DNA from 3 places in the Litchfieldia luteola genome. Region 2 is predicted to be linked to each of the others. Evidence: predicted binding sites of a transcription regulator. Region 2 holds the regulator's gene; each other region holds the start of a gene.
What was found. The regulator Rex, encoded in region 2, represses fermentation and respiration genes when NADH is low (regulators of the CRP and FNR family bind a similar motif). The targets are predictions, from matches to a motif close to TTGTGAAATATTTCACAA.
Positions count from the first base shown of each region.

Region 1: a site for Rex is predicted at 2,455-2,472, ahead of pflB (formate C-acetyltransferase). Genes of this name have one in related genera too.
Region 3: a site for Rex is predicted at 2,303-2,320, ahead of J2Z26_RS02295 (TIGR04053 family radical SAM/SPASM domain-containing protein). Genes of this name have one in related genera too.

Region 1 covers NZ_JAGGKM010000007.1:144,286-149,147, forward strand. The annotation lists gene pflA (pyruvate formate-lyase-activating protein) at 1-14, opposite strand, end outside; gene pflB (formate C-acetyltransferase) at 118-2,343, opposite strand; gene J2Z26_RS18730 (gluzincin family metallopeptidase) at 2,534-4,084, opposite strand; gene J2Z26_RS18735 (GNAT family N-acetyltransferase) at 4,259-4,705, shown strand; gene J2Z26_RS18740 (GNAT family N-acetyltransferase) at 4,739-4,862, shown strand, end outside.
Region 2 covers NZ_JAGGKM010000014.1:4,773-9,634, reverse strand. The annotation lists gene J2Z26_RS21630 (CPBP family intramembrane glutamic endopeptidase) at 1-303, shown strand, start outside; gene J2Z26_RS21625 (YdiK family protein) at 333-536, shown strand; gene tatC (twin-arginine translocase subunit TatC) at 556-1,305, opposite strand; gene J2Z26_RS21615 (twin-arginine translocase TatA/TatE family subunit) at 1,349-1,534, opposite strand; gene J2Z26_RS21610 (redox-sensing transcriptional repressor Rex) at 1,565-2,203, opposite strand; gene moaC (cyclic pyranopterin monophosphate synthase MoaC) at 2,200-2,721, opposite strand; gene J2Z26_RS21600 (ABC-F family ATP-binding cassette domain-containing protein) at 2,966-4,862, shown strand, end outside.
Region 3 covers NZ_JAGGKM010000001.1:444,886-449,747, forward strand. The annotation lists gene J2Z26_RS02265 (hypothetical protein) at 1-308, opposite strand, end outside; gene J2Z26_RS02270 (DUF2249 domain-containing protein) at 322-528, opposite strand; gene J2Z26_RS02275 (DUF2249 domain-containing protein) at 525-776, opposite strand; gene J2Z26_RS02280 (hypothetical protein) at 902-1,051, opposite strand; gene J2Z26_RS02285 (DUF2249 domain-containing protein) at 1,214-1,447, shown strand; gene J2Z26_RS02290 (molybdenum cofactor guanylyltransferase) at 1,548-2,138, shown strand; gene J2Z26_RS02295 (TIGR04053 family radical SAM/SPASM domain-containing protein) at 2,378-3,526, shown strand; gene J2Z26_RS02300 (Crp/Fnr family transcriptional regulator) at 3,544-4,242, opposite strand; gene J2Z26_RS02305 (Crp/Fnr family transcriptional regulator) at 4,473-4,862, opposite strand, start outside.

The sequences.
Region 1 (4,862 bases), on a different contig from region 2:
ATGTAACCTTTCATGGTAGAAACCCCCCATTAGCAGCATAAAGAAAGTTGTAATTTAAAGTAAAAGAGGTTAGCTTATACAGCTTAACCTCTTTTATTTGTCATCTCTATTATAAGTCTATAAGCTTCCGTGGAATGTGCGATTAATCACATCGATCTGTTGCTCACGAGTTAGTTTGACAAAGTTAACTGCGTAACCAGAAACACGGATGGTTAATTGCGGGTACTCTTCTGGATGCTCCATTGCATCAAGTAAGGTTTCACGATTAAATACATTTATATTTAAATGGTGCCCCTTTTTAACTGCATATCCATCTAATATTGCTACTAGATTTACAACCTGTGTTTCTTCCTCTTTCCCTAGTGCTTTTGGCACAATTGAGAAGGTGTTGGAAATTCCATCCAATGCATATTCATATGGTAATTTTGCAACTGAGCTTAATGATGCTAGTGCTCCTTTAGAATCTCTTCCATGTAATGGGTTTGCTCCTGGTGCAAATGGTTCTCCGGCACGTCTTCCATCAGGTGTATTTCCTGTTTTTAAGCCATAAACAACATTTGAGGTAATCGTTAAAATAGATAAAGTGTGTTTAGAATCTCTGTAGGTTTTATGCTTTCTAAGCTTTGTCATAAATGTTTTCACTAGCTCAACGGCAATCTCATCAACACGATCATCATTATTTCCGTATTTAGGGAAGTCGCCATCAATTTCAAAGTCAACTGCAATTCCATTTTCATCACGAATTGGTTTTACTTTTGCATATTTAATTGCACTTAAAGAATCAGCTACAACAGATAATCCTGCAATTCCTGTTGCCATCGTACGCTCTACATCTGTATCATGTAAAGCTAGTTCGATGCGCTCGTAAGAATACTTATCATGCATATAATGAATTACATTAAGTGTATTTATATACGTTTCGGCAAGCCATTCCATCACATTGTCAAACTTGTTCATTACATCTTCATACTCTAAAAATTCAGAAGTGACTGGTGCAAACGTAGGGCCAATTTGAGCTTTTAGCTTTTCGTCTACGCCACCATTTATTGCATAAAGTAAAGCTTTTGCAAGGTTCGCACGTGCTCCGAAAAATTGCATCTGTTTACCAATCTTCATTGCAGAAACACAGCACGCAATTCCATAATCATCGCCAAATTCAGGACGCATAATATCATCATTTTCATATTGGATTGAGCTAGTTTTGATAGACATGTTTGCACAGTATTTTTTGAATGCTTCTGGCAATTTTGTAGACCATAGAACGGTTAAGTTTGGTTCTGGAGCCGGACCTAGGTTATCCAATGTGTGAAGAAATCTAAATGAGTTCTTCGTTACCAATGGAAGGCCCTCGATTGAGATACCACCAATAGCTTCAGTTACCCAAGTCGGGTCACCACTGAATAGCTCATTATAATCAGGAGTTCTTGCAAACTTAACTAAGCGAAGCTTCATGACAAAATGGTCAACTAATTCTTGTGCTTCTTCTTCAGTTAATACACCATTTTTGATATCTCTTTCAATATAGATATCAAGGAAAGAACTTGTGCGTCCTAAGCTCATTGCAGCTCCATTTTGTTCCTTAATAGCTGCTAGGTATCCGAAATACAACCACTGAAAAGCTTCTACTGCAGTTGTAGCAGGCTCAGAGATGTCAAAGCCATATGTCTTTGCCATATCCTTCACTTCTTCTAGTGCTCTAATTTGTTCAGAAATTTCCTCGCGAAGGCGGATCACTTCTTCTGTCATTGTTTTTGGACCATTACGAAGGTCAGCTTGCTTTTCTTCAATTAACTTATCAATTCCATAAAGTGCTACCAGGCGATAGTCACCGATGATTCTTCCACGACCATATGCATCAGGAAGTCCAGTGATGATACCAGCCTTACGAACAGCTTTCATGTCATCATTATAAGCATCGAAAACACCTTGATTATGTGTTTTACGGAAGTTTGAAAACACGTTGCTTACTTCCTCATTCACTTTGTAACCATATGACTCGCATGCTTGTTCAGCCATTCGAATTCCACCAAATGGTTGTAGAGAACGCTTAAAAGGTTGATCAGTTTGTAAGCCAACAATTTTCTCTTGGTTTACGTTTAAATAACCAGCGCCATGTGATGTAATCGTTGATACAATTTCAGTATCCATATCCAGGACACCGCCATTTTCGCGTTCCTGCTTTGTAAGTTCCATCACTTGTTTCCAGAGAGCTTTTGTAGGTTCGGTAGCAGGTGCTAAGAAAGATTCATTACCTTCATAGATCGATATATTATTTAAAATGAAATCTCTAACATTAATTTCATTTGTCCAGTCACCAAGTGTAAAGCCTTGCCATTGTTTCATGTTAATTTCCCTCCTTGAATTAGTACAGGGTTAGTATTTTTTGTATAACAGCTTTATACTTATAAGATACTACGTTCCCTATCGATATAACAGAGGGAATGAGTGACATATTTGTGAACCTTTGAGCAAGTGAAATATATCCCTTGCTTTAAAGAGGTTTGTTAACTTTTCTGCTGATTTTGACCATTCATCACTTCATTTTTGTCGTTTGTTTATTTACTAAATAGTCTTCGAAATACGTAAAAGTGAATTCCTCACCACAAAGGGATTGTACTCGTTCTTGCCAGGTGAGTCGTTCAGTTGGTTCCATGAATGTGTTCTTTATCTTTTTAAACACATCCTCCTCTTTATACATCCCGTCTATTTGAAAATGATATCGTAACATGTCACGGATTCCGTCAGCATAGATATAATCCTGTACATAGATTGGATAGCCAATAAGCATAACTTGAGTTGCGGGATGCTGGCTTGGTCCTTCTATATCAAAGACTTCTTTTAAAAGGCTTTTTGAAACTTCGGCCATATCACAATCAGGATTCTGATATAGTTCATATTCTAGTAAACTAATATAGAAATAAAATAACGAGATAAATAAATCAGCTAGGTGCTTGGATTCAACAAGTTGATTAACCGAGTTAGTATCTAGCTTAAAATAATTGGACAACCATTCTCTTTGATATGGAATAGTCATAAACAATTCTGCCATACCTTCATGACCGATATTACTTTGAAATTGCTTGAATTCATAAATATCAGTAGAGGCAAATTGATTATACAAAGCATGACCAAGTTCGTGGAAACCAGTTGCATAGGCCAAATGACTATTCCGATTATTAATGACAAGCTTAATATCCTCTGGAGAAATCTCCATACAAAAACCTCCATATGGAATAAGTAAAAGCTGTACATCAATTGGTGAATTTTTCAAATCTAAATCAAAATAAGATAAGGCTTCTTCAATAGCTACTTTGATTTTTTCACCTGAAAAGATAGACTGATCAATATCTGAGAAATTTGTTGCAACATACAATAGATCGTATACATGTAGAGTTTCATAACCAAACCGTTCTTTTATGCGGTTACCCCACTCATTTATCAAAGGCCTACAATTGGAAAACATGCGCAAGCATTCTTCTTTATATTGCTCGAAATTTAAATTAGCCGAACTGAACTTATAATGGTGATAGTTCGTATAGCCGTATTCCCTCGCTTTTTGATTCCGCAATTTTAATAGATTCCGAAAGTCTTCTGTTAGTTCATTACTATAGGAGTTCATTGCTTCTACTAATCTACGTCTTACAGATCTGTCCTCGTGATCCATTAATGCTGAATGAACCTGGCCACTGTTGTAAGTTGTGCCATCTACATCAAAGGTTTTGCTGAATATCTTCCCTTCAAGTTGATTTTTTAGAGTAAGGACTTTCGTATCTGCTTCAATTTCTTGATTTTGGATTTCTTGTAGCATCAGGTGTATACGTTTTTTCCATTGATTGTCCTCTATTTTTATAGCCCATTCTTCTAGCATTGCTTTGAAATTTGGATTTGTAAGAAGACTTTGGCGAACTTCTGTCATTTCTTGGAGCTTAGGATCTTGCTCGCTCGTTGCATACATTTGATAGGTTAGTTGATTAATTTCCTTTGAAAATTCTCCTAATTTACGTAATTCGTCTTCGTAGGCCTTTTTCCACTCTACCTCGTCAAGAATCCTAGTCAGCTTTTCCACATCAAAAATATCGTTCATCTTCACGGCTCCTTTGTTTTCAGTTATCTAGATTAATTAATCGTAGCATTAATAGATAGAACTATTTATATAAATCTGACAATTTAAATATTAAATTGTTATATACTACCATGTCCTTTATACTTTATTTAACAACATACATTAAGAAAAAGGTGTCGTTTGGTGGAAATAAGATTGTTTCGAGACAAGGATATTAATGAAATAGCAGTCATAATCAACGAGATATACCATGTTGAAAAGGTTGGAGGGCTGACAACCGTAGAAGAACTGAATCAATGGTTTGATGAGCCAGGAGAAGAAATAAGGGAAAATACATTTGTCGCTTTACACGATGAAAAAATTATTGGTTATAATGCCTTATGTCATGTAAAGGGAGACTCTTCTATTCACGTCTATAGTTATGGAACTGTCCATCCAAACTGGAGAAGAAAAGGTATTGGTACAAAGCTTGTTAGCCACTCAATCGAACATTTGAGAGCACGAGCTAACAATGAAAAGCAAACGATTATTTATGATCAAATGGTGCGAACACATATAAAGGGACAAAATGAACTAGCAGAAAAGCTAGGCCTCCAAAAACATACCGATTTATTATCTTATCAATGTAAATCCTTGAAATAATCAAAGGTTTCACTGCCTAAAGGTTTCTCGTTTATCGTTCCGACTCTCGATGACGCAACTGATTGGACCTTAATCAATAATGACGCATTTTCTTGGCGAAAGAGTCCTGATCAACTTTCAATAGAAAGTGTAAAATATGAGTTTACTAGCTCAGAGT
Region 2 (4,862 bases):
ATTTTTAGAAAAATTATTTTTGGATCATTTTATCGAAAATTCAATTTCTGGATCTCTGCTTTCCTAAGTTCAGTTATCTTTGCACTTGTTCATATGGAACCAGAGCACTTGTTATTATATTCAGCTATGGGCTTTACCTTTGCATTTCTTTACGTAAAGACAGGGCGTTTGCTTGTACCTATATTCGCTCATGTAGCCATGAATACACTTGTCGTAGTCGTGCAAACTATTTTTGCAGAGGATATTGAAAGGATTATGAAAGAAGCAGAGAAAATGCAATCTTTCATATCTTTCTTATTATAGGTTAACGGAACTTCACTGGAGGACTTACAATGCGTCGAACATCACCCTTTTTCATGGGAATTATGTATACACTAATGGGATTACTATTCACTTATTTAGCCGTAGAAAGTGTTGAAGATACAATCTGGAATTTTGGAACCATTCTACTGATCGCTGTAGCTACTTTTGACTTTGGAGTAGCCATTCGAATGTTTTCCTTAAATAATAAAATCAAACAGCTTAAAAATAAATAAACCTCCCAAATCGGGAGGTTTATTTTTGTTCATTTTGATAGAGCATTTCTGCTTTCTTCGCTTTCCGATATGCACCTTTAGATACAAGAATACTGATTTCATATAGTCCAAACAACGGAAGAGTTACCATCATATGTGACAACAGTTCAGGTGGAGTTATAAACGCTCCAATGACTAAGAGGACAAAGTACGCATACTTTCGTACTTTCACCAAAAACATTGGAGTTACAATTCCAAGCCTTGTTAAAAACATAATAACTACTGGCATTTGGAAAAGTAGCCCAAATGGAAGAGTTAGTTGAAAAAGAAACTGAAAGTACTCATTAATTCCGATCACTTGATTTATGTCTAACCGATCAGCAAGTCTTCCCATAAAGTCAAAAACGAACGGGAAAAGAATAAAGTAAGAAAAGGAAATACCCACTAGAAACAGAAATACAGAAATGGGAATATAACTCAAGGTTACTTTGCGTTCTTTTTCGTAAAGTCCTGGACTAATGAAAGCCCATAATTGATATAAGATAATGGGTGAAGTGATTACAAATGCTATAATAAAAGCAAATTGCATATATATTTTAATTGGGTCCGCAGGGCGAAACGAGTTCATCGTTAATTCCTTAGCTTCGTCCGCATGTTGTAAATATACAATTATCGGTTCTGCTAAGAAAAAGCCACCAACCATAGCCAGGAAAAAGAAAACGACTATATATATCAGTCGTTTTCGAAGCTCACCTATATGGTCATATACGGACATTTCTTTTTCTGTCATAATGAATCATCCTAACCACAACTAAAGCATTTTAAATCAAAAGTTATTTTAGTTCTTCATTTTTCTTTTTGTCCTCGTCTTCATCATCAGCTAAACCTTTTGTTGCGTTCTTAAATTCACGAAGTGTATTACCCGCTGCTTTTCCAAGCTCAGGTAATTTTCTAGGTCCAAAAATTAATAGTGCTACAAACACGATTAGTAGAAGGCTTCCAATTCCAATATTCGGCATATCCTTCACCTCCTTTAAAGGGATTCTTATTTATTCACTTGGATAATGTTTTAAGAAGTATACGAGTGACTGTAATTCTACTGCTAAATCAATATGATGTACCCTAATGTGCTCCGGAACATTTATTCGAGCTGGGGTAAAGTTCAATATTCCCTTTATCCCTTTTTGTATTAAGCGGTCTGTGATCGGTTGAGCTGACCCAACAGGTACAGTTAATATAGCAACCGTTACATTTTCAGGTAAACGTTCCTCTAGTTCATCTAAATGATAGACTGATACGCCACCAACTTCTGTTCCGATTTTTGATTGATCTACATCAAAAGCCAATTCTATTTTAGTATTATTGTTTTTAGAGAAGTTATAGTGCAAAAATGCAGTTCCTAAATTACCTACTCCAATTAACGTTACTGCAGTTAATTCATCTTGATCTAACGTTTTTCTGAAAAAGGATAACAGATAATTCACATTGTATCCATATCCTTTTTTTCCCAACGCTCCAAAATAGGAAAAGTCTCGGCGAATTGTTGCTGAATCCACTTTTACTGCCTCACTCAGTTCTGCAGAGGAAACTCTTAACTTTCCTGAGGCATGTAGGTTCTTTAAAAATCTATAGTATAACGGTAATCTTTTAGCAGTTGCTTGTGGTATTTTTGATTGATCTATATTCAACTTTCATCCCCCACATTCAAACCATCTAAAAGGCTTTCATCTCTTTTAAAGTCTCCGTTTTTACCACCTGTTTTTTCTATTAAGAAAGTAGGACCGATGATCATCCCTTTATCGACTGCTTTACACATGTCATATACAGTTAAGGCTGTTGCAGATGCAGCAGTTAGAGCTTCCATCTCAACACCCGTACTTCCCTTTGTCTTAACTTCAACACGTATAAGCAGATGATATTCTTCTTCTTCATTCTTCCAATTAAATGAAATATCTACCCCTTTTAATGCAAGTGGGTGACACATTGGAATAATATCAGAGGTTTTTTTGGCAGCCATAATTCCTGCTACTTGAGCAACAGCTAGCACATCACCCTTTTTAATTGCATTTTGGGTTATCTTTTCGTATATCTCTTTATTTACTTGAACACTCGACTTTGCAATTGCAGTCCGAATGGTACTCGTTTTATCTGTAATGTCTACCATTTTGGCACGACCTTGATCATTAAAATGAGTGAAAGACGACATATAAATCTCCTCCCATAGTAGACTATACACTATTTTACCTCGTCTGTCTTATGAAGTTCTGTGATTTATTTCACTTTCTTAGTTGCATCCTAATAAAATCCATATCGTTAAAGGAAAGAGTTTGTTCAAAGTTTTGACACAATTGTGATATGGGTATTTTTAGTATTACTCTAATGCTGTATAATAAGTTGCCCTCTCAAGCTCTGATAAGATACACTTAGCTTATACTAAGAGGTGAATAAACATGATTTTATTACAAGTAAATCAGCTAAAAAAATACTTTGGTGCTGATCTTATTTTATCTAATATAAAACTAGAAGTACAATCAAGAGATAGAATTGCCCTTGTAGGAAGAAATGGTGCGGGTAAATCTACACTACTAAAAATTATTTCCGGGCAAATGTCCCATGATGGTGGAGAAATCATTAAGCCAAAAAACCTCTCAATCAACTACTTAGCACAAGATACAGGTCTCGAATCAAGTCTGTCAATTTGGAATGAGATGTTGACTGTCTTTGCACCATTGAAAAAACTAGAAGCTGACCTAAGAGAACTTGAACAGAAAATGGGTGATCCCGATATCATCCAAAATGAAGCTAGTTATCAACGATTATTGGCTGAATATGACCAATTGCAAATAAACTTTAAAGAGCAAGGTGGCTACCAATATGAATCTGATATTAGATCCATTTTACATGGATTTAATTTCTCAGATTTTGATTACAATACGTCTATTTCATCTTTAAGTGGTGGGCAAAAGACGCGCTTAGCCTTATGTAAACTATTATTAACGAAACCTGACTTATTAATATTGGACGAGCCGACGAACCACTTAGATATTGCTACGTTAACATGGCTTGAACAATATCTGCAAGGTTATCAAGGAGCAATTCTCATCGTATCCCATGATCGCTATTTCCTGGATAAGGTTGTTAATCAGGTATATGAAATCTCTAGAACGACCTCAACAAAGTTTACTGGCAACTATAGTCATTACTTAAAACAAAAGGCTGAAAACTACGAGCTTGAGCTTAAGCGATATGAAAAGCAGCAAGATGAAGTTGCAAAACTAAAAGATTTTATTCAAAAAAACCTTGCTCGTGCATCCACAACAAAAAGAGCACAGAGCCGGAGAAAACAACTTGAAAGAATGGATATGATGTCTTCACCTCTCGGAGATGAAAAATCAGCTTCCTTTCTATTTGATATTGAAAGACAGAGTGGGAACGATGTCTTAAAAGGAGCAAATCTATCCATTGCTTATCCAGGCTCAAAGCCTACGATTAAGAATATATCATTTTCAATTAGTCGCAGTGACAGTATAGCGTTAGTCGGTCCAAATGGAATTGGAAAATCAACATTATTGAAAGCAATTATAAAAAAACTAACACCTGTTGATGGCCATTTTCAATTTGGCTCAAATGTTTCAATTGGGTATTATGACCAAGAACAGGCGAACCTGACTTCAAATAAGCGTGTCCTCAACGAGCTTTGGGATGAGTACCCTCTAAAAAATGAAAAAGATATTCGAACTGTGCTAGGAAATTTCCTATTTTCAGGAGATGATGTGTTAAAAACTGTATCCACTTTAAGTGGTGGTGAAAAAGCACGTCTTGCACTAGCTAAGCTGATGATGCAGAAAGCTAATTTCTTAATACTCGACGAGCCTACTAACCACTTAGATTTAGATAGCAAGGAAGTATTAGAAAACGCCCTAGTAGACTATCCGGGTACAATTCTATTTGTTTCACATGACCGTTATTTTATCAATCGAATTGCAACTAAAATATTTGAGTTATCCACAATTTCACTTACTGAATACCTTGGTGATTATGACTATTATGTGGAAAAAAAAGCTGAGATGGTTGAATTAGAAGCCCTCGAGAAGAAACAGGTTCCACAGCAGAAAAAAGTAGAAGAGAAGACAGACAAGCTCTCCTATGAACAAGAAAAAGAAGCTAAAAAGCTAGAGCGCCAACGGAAAAGAAGAATTGAAGAAATTGAAGTTGAAATATCGGAACTTGAAAGTAAAATTGAAGAAAATGATCAGTTACTATGTGATCCTGAGGTTTATCAAGACCATGAAAGAGTACAAGCTTTAAACGAGGAAACGGCAAAAGCAAACTCTAAACTAGAATTGT
Region 3 (4,862 bases), on a different contig from region 2:
GAAAGTAATGTAATTCCGACAGAGCTTACTGCAAATTGAAGAAATCCGAACCGCTCACTCCAAATCCTAGTTAAAAATGCGACAGGAACAAGCTGATACATTGAGCCCATCGCAATCATAAGTGCCCAACCGAGTACTAGTAAATGAGCAGCTGACCAAAGGCTAGGGGTTCTAAAAATGCCATTTATGACAAATTGTCCTGAAAAAAGGATAATCAATTGTGAACTGATAAATGCAAATAGCGCATAAAGAATGAACGAGAGCGGCAGCTTAATGTTTGTTTCCGTACCAAATTGTGTAGGTATCAATTTGCATCAGCCCTTATTTTGTGATGTCAATCTGAAAACTTCCATCTTCTCGTTCAGAAGTAGTATGCTTATATCCACTTTCTTCAAGCTGCTCATATAAAAACATAGGTCTACGATCATTAATGATGGTTAACCTTTCTCCACTTTCCATTTTCTCTAGTGCATTTAATGTCCTCATCATAGGCTGAGGAGGCTCAAGTCCACGGTTATCTAGTATCATGATTCAACACCTCGTTTTACAAAGGTTACTTTCCAGTGCTTTTTCTCTATTTCTTCTTCTTCATGGGTAAAGCCTTTTGCTTTCATCACAGCAAATAAAGGAACTGGCTTGAAAGGTGCGTGTAAAATAAATGTGTCACCAGTTTCAAGTGACTGAATAGCCTCCATAATTTTTTGAAACGGCTCAAGTTTGTTTTTTACATCCTCTCTTACATCTAATTCAACAATTCTTTCAGTGTTATGATTCATTATAAAAGACCTCCTATAATGACTTTCTTCTTTTATGATAATCATTTTCACTCTTGGATAATGTGATTTGAATCACAAGTATTAAATAAATCTTTGAGAAAAAATCATAAAAAAATCACAGAAGCCTAGGCGTCCTGTGATTTTTCATTAAAAGAATCTGCACATGTGAAACAAAGAATTGTTTTTGTTTGATCATCTATTATTCCATTAAAGAAACCATCTAAACAATGAATCTCTTTTCTACATTGTTGACAATAGCCGATATGTTCCTCCATCATTATTCCCCCTGTAGAATACTACTTTCTATTATTATATCTAAAGTTTTAACCCTAGTATGATAAAAAACATGGCTCACTAGTGATTTCGTTCACTTTAGAAACAGAGATATCCACTTAAAATGAAGCTAGTAAAACATTAAATTACAGGAGGAGTTCATAATGATTCAATTCGCAGCAAAAATAAATGCCCCTGATTTTTCACCAAGAGAGAAACACCCAAGGATATTTAACATGTTTGATGGATTAAATTCTGGTGAGTTCATGGAATTATCAAATGATCATGATCCAAGACCACTTCAATACCAATTCATGATGGAGCGCAAAGACCAATTTACATGGGAGTACTTAGAAGAAGGTCCAGAAGTATGGCGAGTGTCTATTGGGAAAAAATAAGTGTTTGATTAGGCCCCTTAAAATTTGTAGGGGGTTTTTTCTTGATTTAAATCATCATAACCGATATCATTTGGTTAAAAATGAAAGTGGGTGGAGGGCTTTGAAGGACCTTAGCTTACGACTAGGTGGAATTATACTTGCTGGTGGAGAGTCAAGAAGGTTTGGAAGCCCAAAGGCACTAGCGCGACTTAAAGATCGCTTTTTTATCGAATATGCAATTCAAGCAATTGAGGAATCAACAAAGGATATTGTAATTATTAGTCACAACTCAATCAAGAGTGAGTTAAATAGAGTAACAACTATGCCAATAATCGAAGACTTACCACAGTATAAGGGTAAAGGTCCTTTAGCTGGTATCGCAACGGGAATAAATTATCTTAAGTGCAATTGGTATATTGTACTCCCATGTGATACACCCAATATCACCAAATCTGAAATTATGTCCCTTGTAAAACATATCAAGCTAGATGTAGATGCAATTATCCCCGTAGTAAAAGGGAGAATTCAACCTCTAATTGGGGTGTATCATTCTAATGTAGTGAGTGAGATCATCGAGATCCTAGAATCTGACCATTATAAAATGATGAAGCTGTTAGATCAACTACGAGTAACTTATGTACCATTTGAAGATGAACAACCTTTTCAAAATATAAATGACTTAGAAGAATTTCAAAAACTAAACGATAAATAGTGATGAAATTCACATTCATCTATGAGTTAACTAGATATAATGAACGTACGTTAACCTGTAAGGGAGGAGGCAGTTCCTACTCCTAACTTGGTGGCGTATCCTCGATACAACGTGTGAACAACGGTTTACACGTTTTTTTGTGGAAACTAAACAAGTTTTTATAAATGTGATATGCCTCACATACTACAATCCTTCCTGGTGCTAGAATAAAGTTATTAAGAACTAGGAGGGAATACCTCATGTTTGATAGAGACTTTAATGAGAATCCATTTATTGTAATCTGGGAGTTAACAAGAGCTTGTCAGCTAAAGTGCCTGCATTGTCGAGCTGAAGCACAATATAAGCGTGATCATAGAGAGTTAACTTTTGAAGAAGGTAAGAAACTGATTGATCAGATATATGATATGCAAAATCCACTACTTGTCTTTACTGGTGGAGATCCACTTATGAGACCAGATGTATATGATATTGCGGATTATGCGATAAAAAGGGGTGTACGTGTGTCAATGACACCTAGTGCAACTCCAAATGTAACGAAAGAGGCTATTGAAAAGGCAAAAGAAGTGGGACTTGCACGTTGGGCCTTTAGTTTAGATGGACCAACAGCAGAGATTCACGACCATTTCCGTGGAACAGATGGATCGTTTGATCTGACAATGAATGCTATTAAATATTTACACGAACTTGAAATCCCAATTCAAATTAATACAGTCATCTCTCGTTACAATATGCATGCGTTAGATGAAATGGCAAAACTGATTGAAGAACTAGATTGCGTACTGTGGAGTGTGTTCTTCCTTGTTCCTACAGGAAGGGGAAAAGATTCTGATATGATTTCACCTGTAGAGCATGAGCAAGTGTTCAGATGGCTTTATGACTTAAGTAAGCGAGTGAAGTTTGACATTAAAACAACAGCTGCTCAGCATTACCGTAGAGTCGTTATCCAATCAAAAATGAGAGAAACTAAACATGAACCAACAATGATAAAGTATGAAAATGCATTAATGAAAGGGAAGACAGGTCAATTTGATGGCCTAGGTAGAGCCCCTCAAGGGGTAAATGATGGAAATGGGTTTGTTTTCATCTCTCATGTTGGTGATGTGTATCCAAGTGGCTTGCTTCCTATAAAAGCAGGAAATGTAAAAGAAACCCCACTTGCAGAAATCTATCGTGAATCACCAATTTTCAAGGATTTACGTAGTCCTGACAAATATAAGGGAAAATGTGGTGTATGTGAATTTAGATATGTGTGTGGAGGGTCTCGTTCACGTGCATATGCTATGACTGGAGATTATATGGAGAGTGAACCATTCTGCGTTTATATCCCAAAAGAACTTAGAAAAAAAGAAGAAGTAGTTAAACAAAATAAGAATAAAAAGAGCTGCTAGATATTTAATCTAGCAGCTTATTCTATACTACAAATGACAGCAGGGCATCCTTCGCAGTTTATCTCTTTTTTCAAATAGTCAAGATCGTGTATCATTATTTTTCCCTTTGAAATAGAAATAATGTTGTTTTTGCGCAGCTCGTTTAACATGCGGTTTGTGCTCTCACGTGTAGTTGCACAAAAGTTCGCTAATTCTTGATTAGTTAAGTGAAGATTAATTAAGATTCCATCGTCTTTTTTTATCCCATAGCTATTGGTCATTCTGATCAAGGTGGAGTACAGTGCTCCTTTTTTTCCAAGAAGTACAAGGTCTCTAAACTTGGTTTGTGTCTTGCGGAAATGATCACTCATCCACTTCATAAACTCCATTGCAAGCTTACCATTTTCAAAAAGTGTGCGTTCAATATTTTCTTTTTTTATAACAGCTACTTCTCCTGATTCAATTACCTGAGCATTAAATAAATACTTGGCATTCTCAGAGAATAGAGTAAGTTCACCAACTATTTCACTATGTGCACATATTCGAAGAGATAATTCTCTTCCATCTGCTGCCACTTTACTAATTTTAACTCGACCTGATTGGATAATATAAAGCTCTTTTGCCTCCATACCCTCTTGAAATAAGTAGGAACCCTTTTCCATTTTCATACTATAATCCGCCGATTTTAGCAGTTCTGTTAATTCAGTCGAAAGTGTAGGCTTTAAACAAGTAGTCATGAGGATTCACCTCTCTATTTAAATTGCTATCTATCTTTGATTTAAAAGGAAATAGCATAGACAGTCAATGACAGCAAAGTGAATAAGATGTAGGTTTTTCATCATAAAATGCTTGGAAACGTTGATATATACAGACTGAGAGCCTTTTTGAACAAATTCTTACAATTTGATAAGAATCACTTTATGGATAAAAAAATAGGAATTCAGCTTTATCAGCCTCTTCCTATTACTTAAGCAAACATTTGAACTTTGTAGAGTGTACAAAACTTACACCAGTCAACAATCACAATCTTTTTGTCATAAATAGCAATGACATTGTCATTTTTTAAACGGGTAAAAACCCTACTAACACTTTCTCTTCTAGCACCTACTAAATTTGCAAATTCCTGAACGGTTAAGGGAAGTTCAATCTGAACGCCATATCCATGATGTTCTCCAAATTCCTTTGCAAGTCGATCTAATGCAGATATTGTTTTACTATAAACATCTAGTAAAGCTATATCGCGTAAGGTTGATGTAAAGCCTCTTAATTGTGAACTCATATAACGAATAATCTCAATGCCTAATTCAGGATTAAACTTTAATTCTTTTTCCAAGGCCTCTGTTTTTAGAAATAAAAC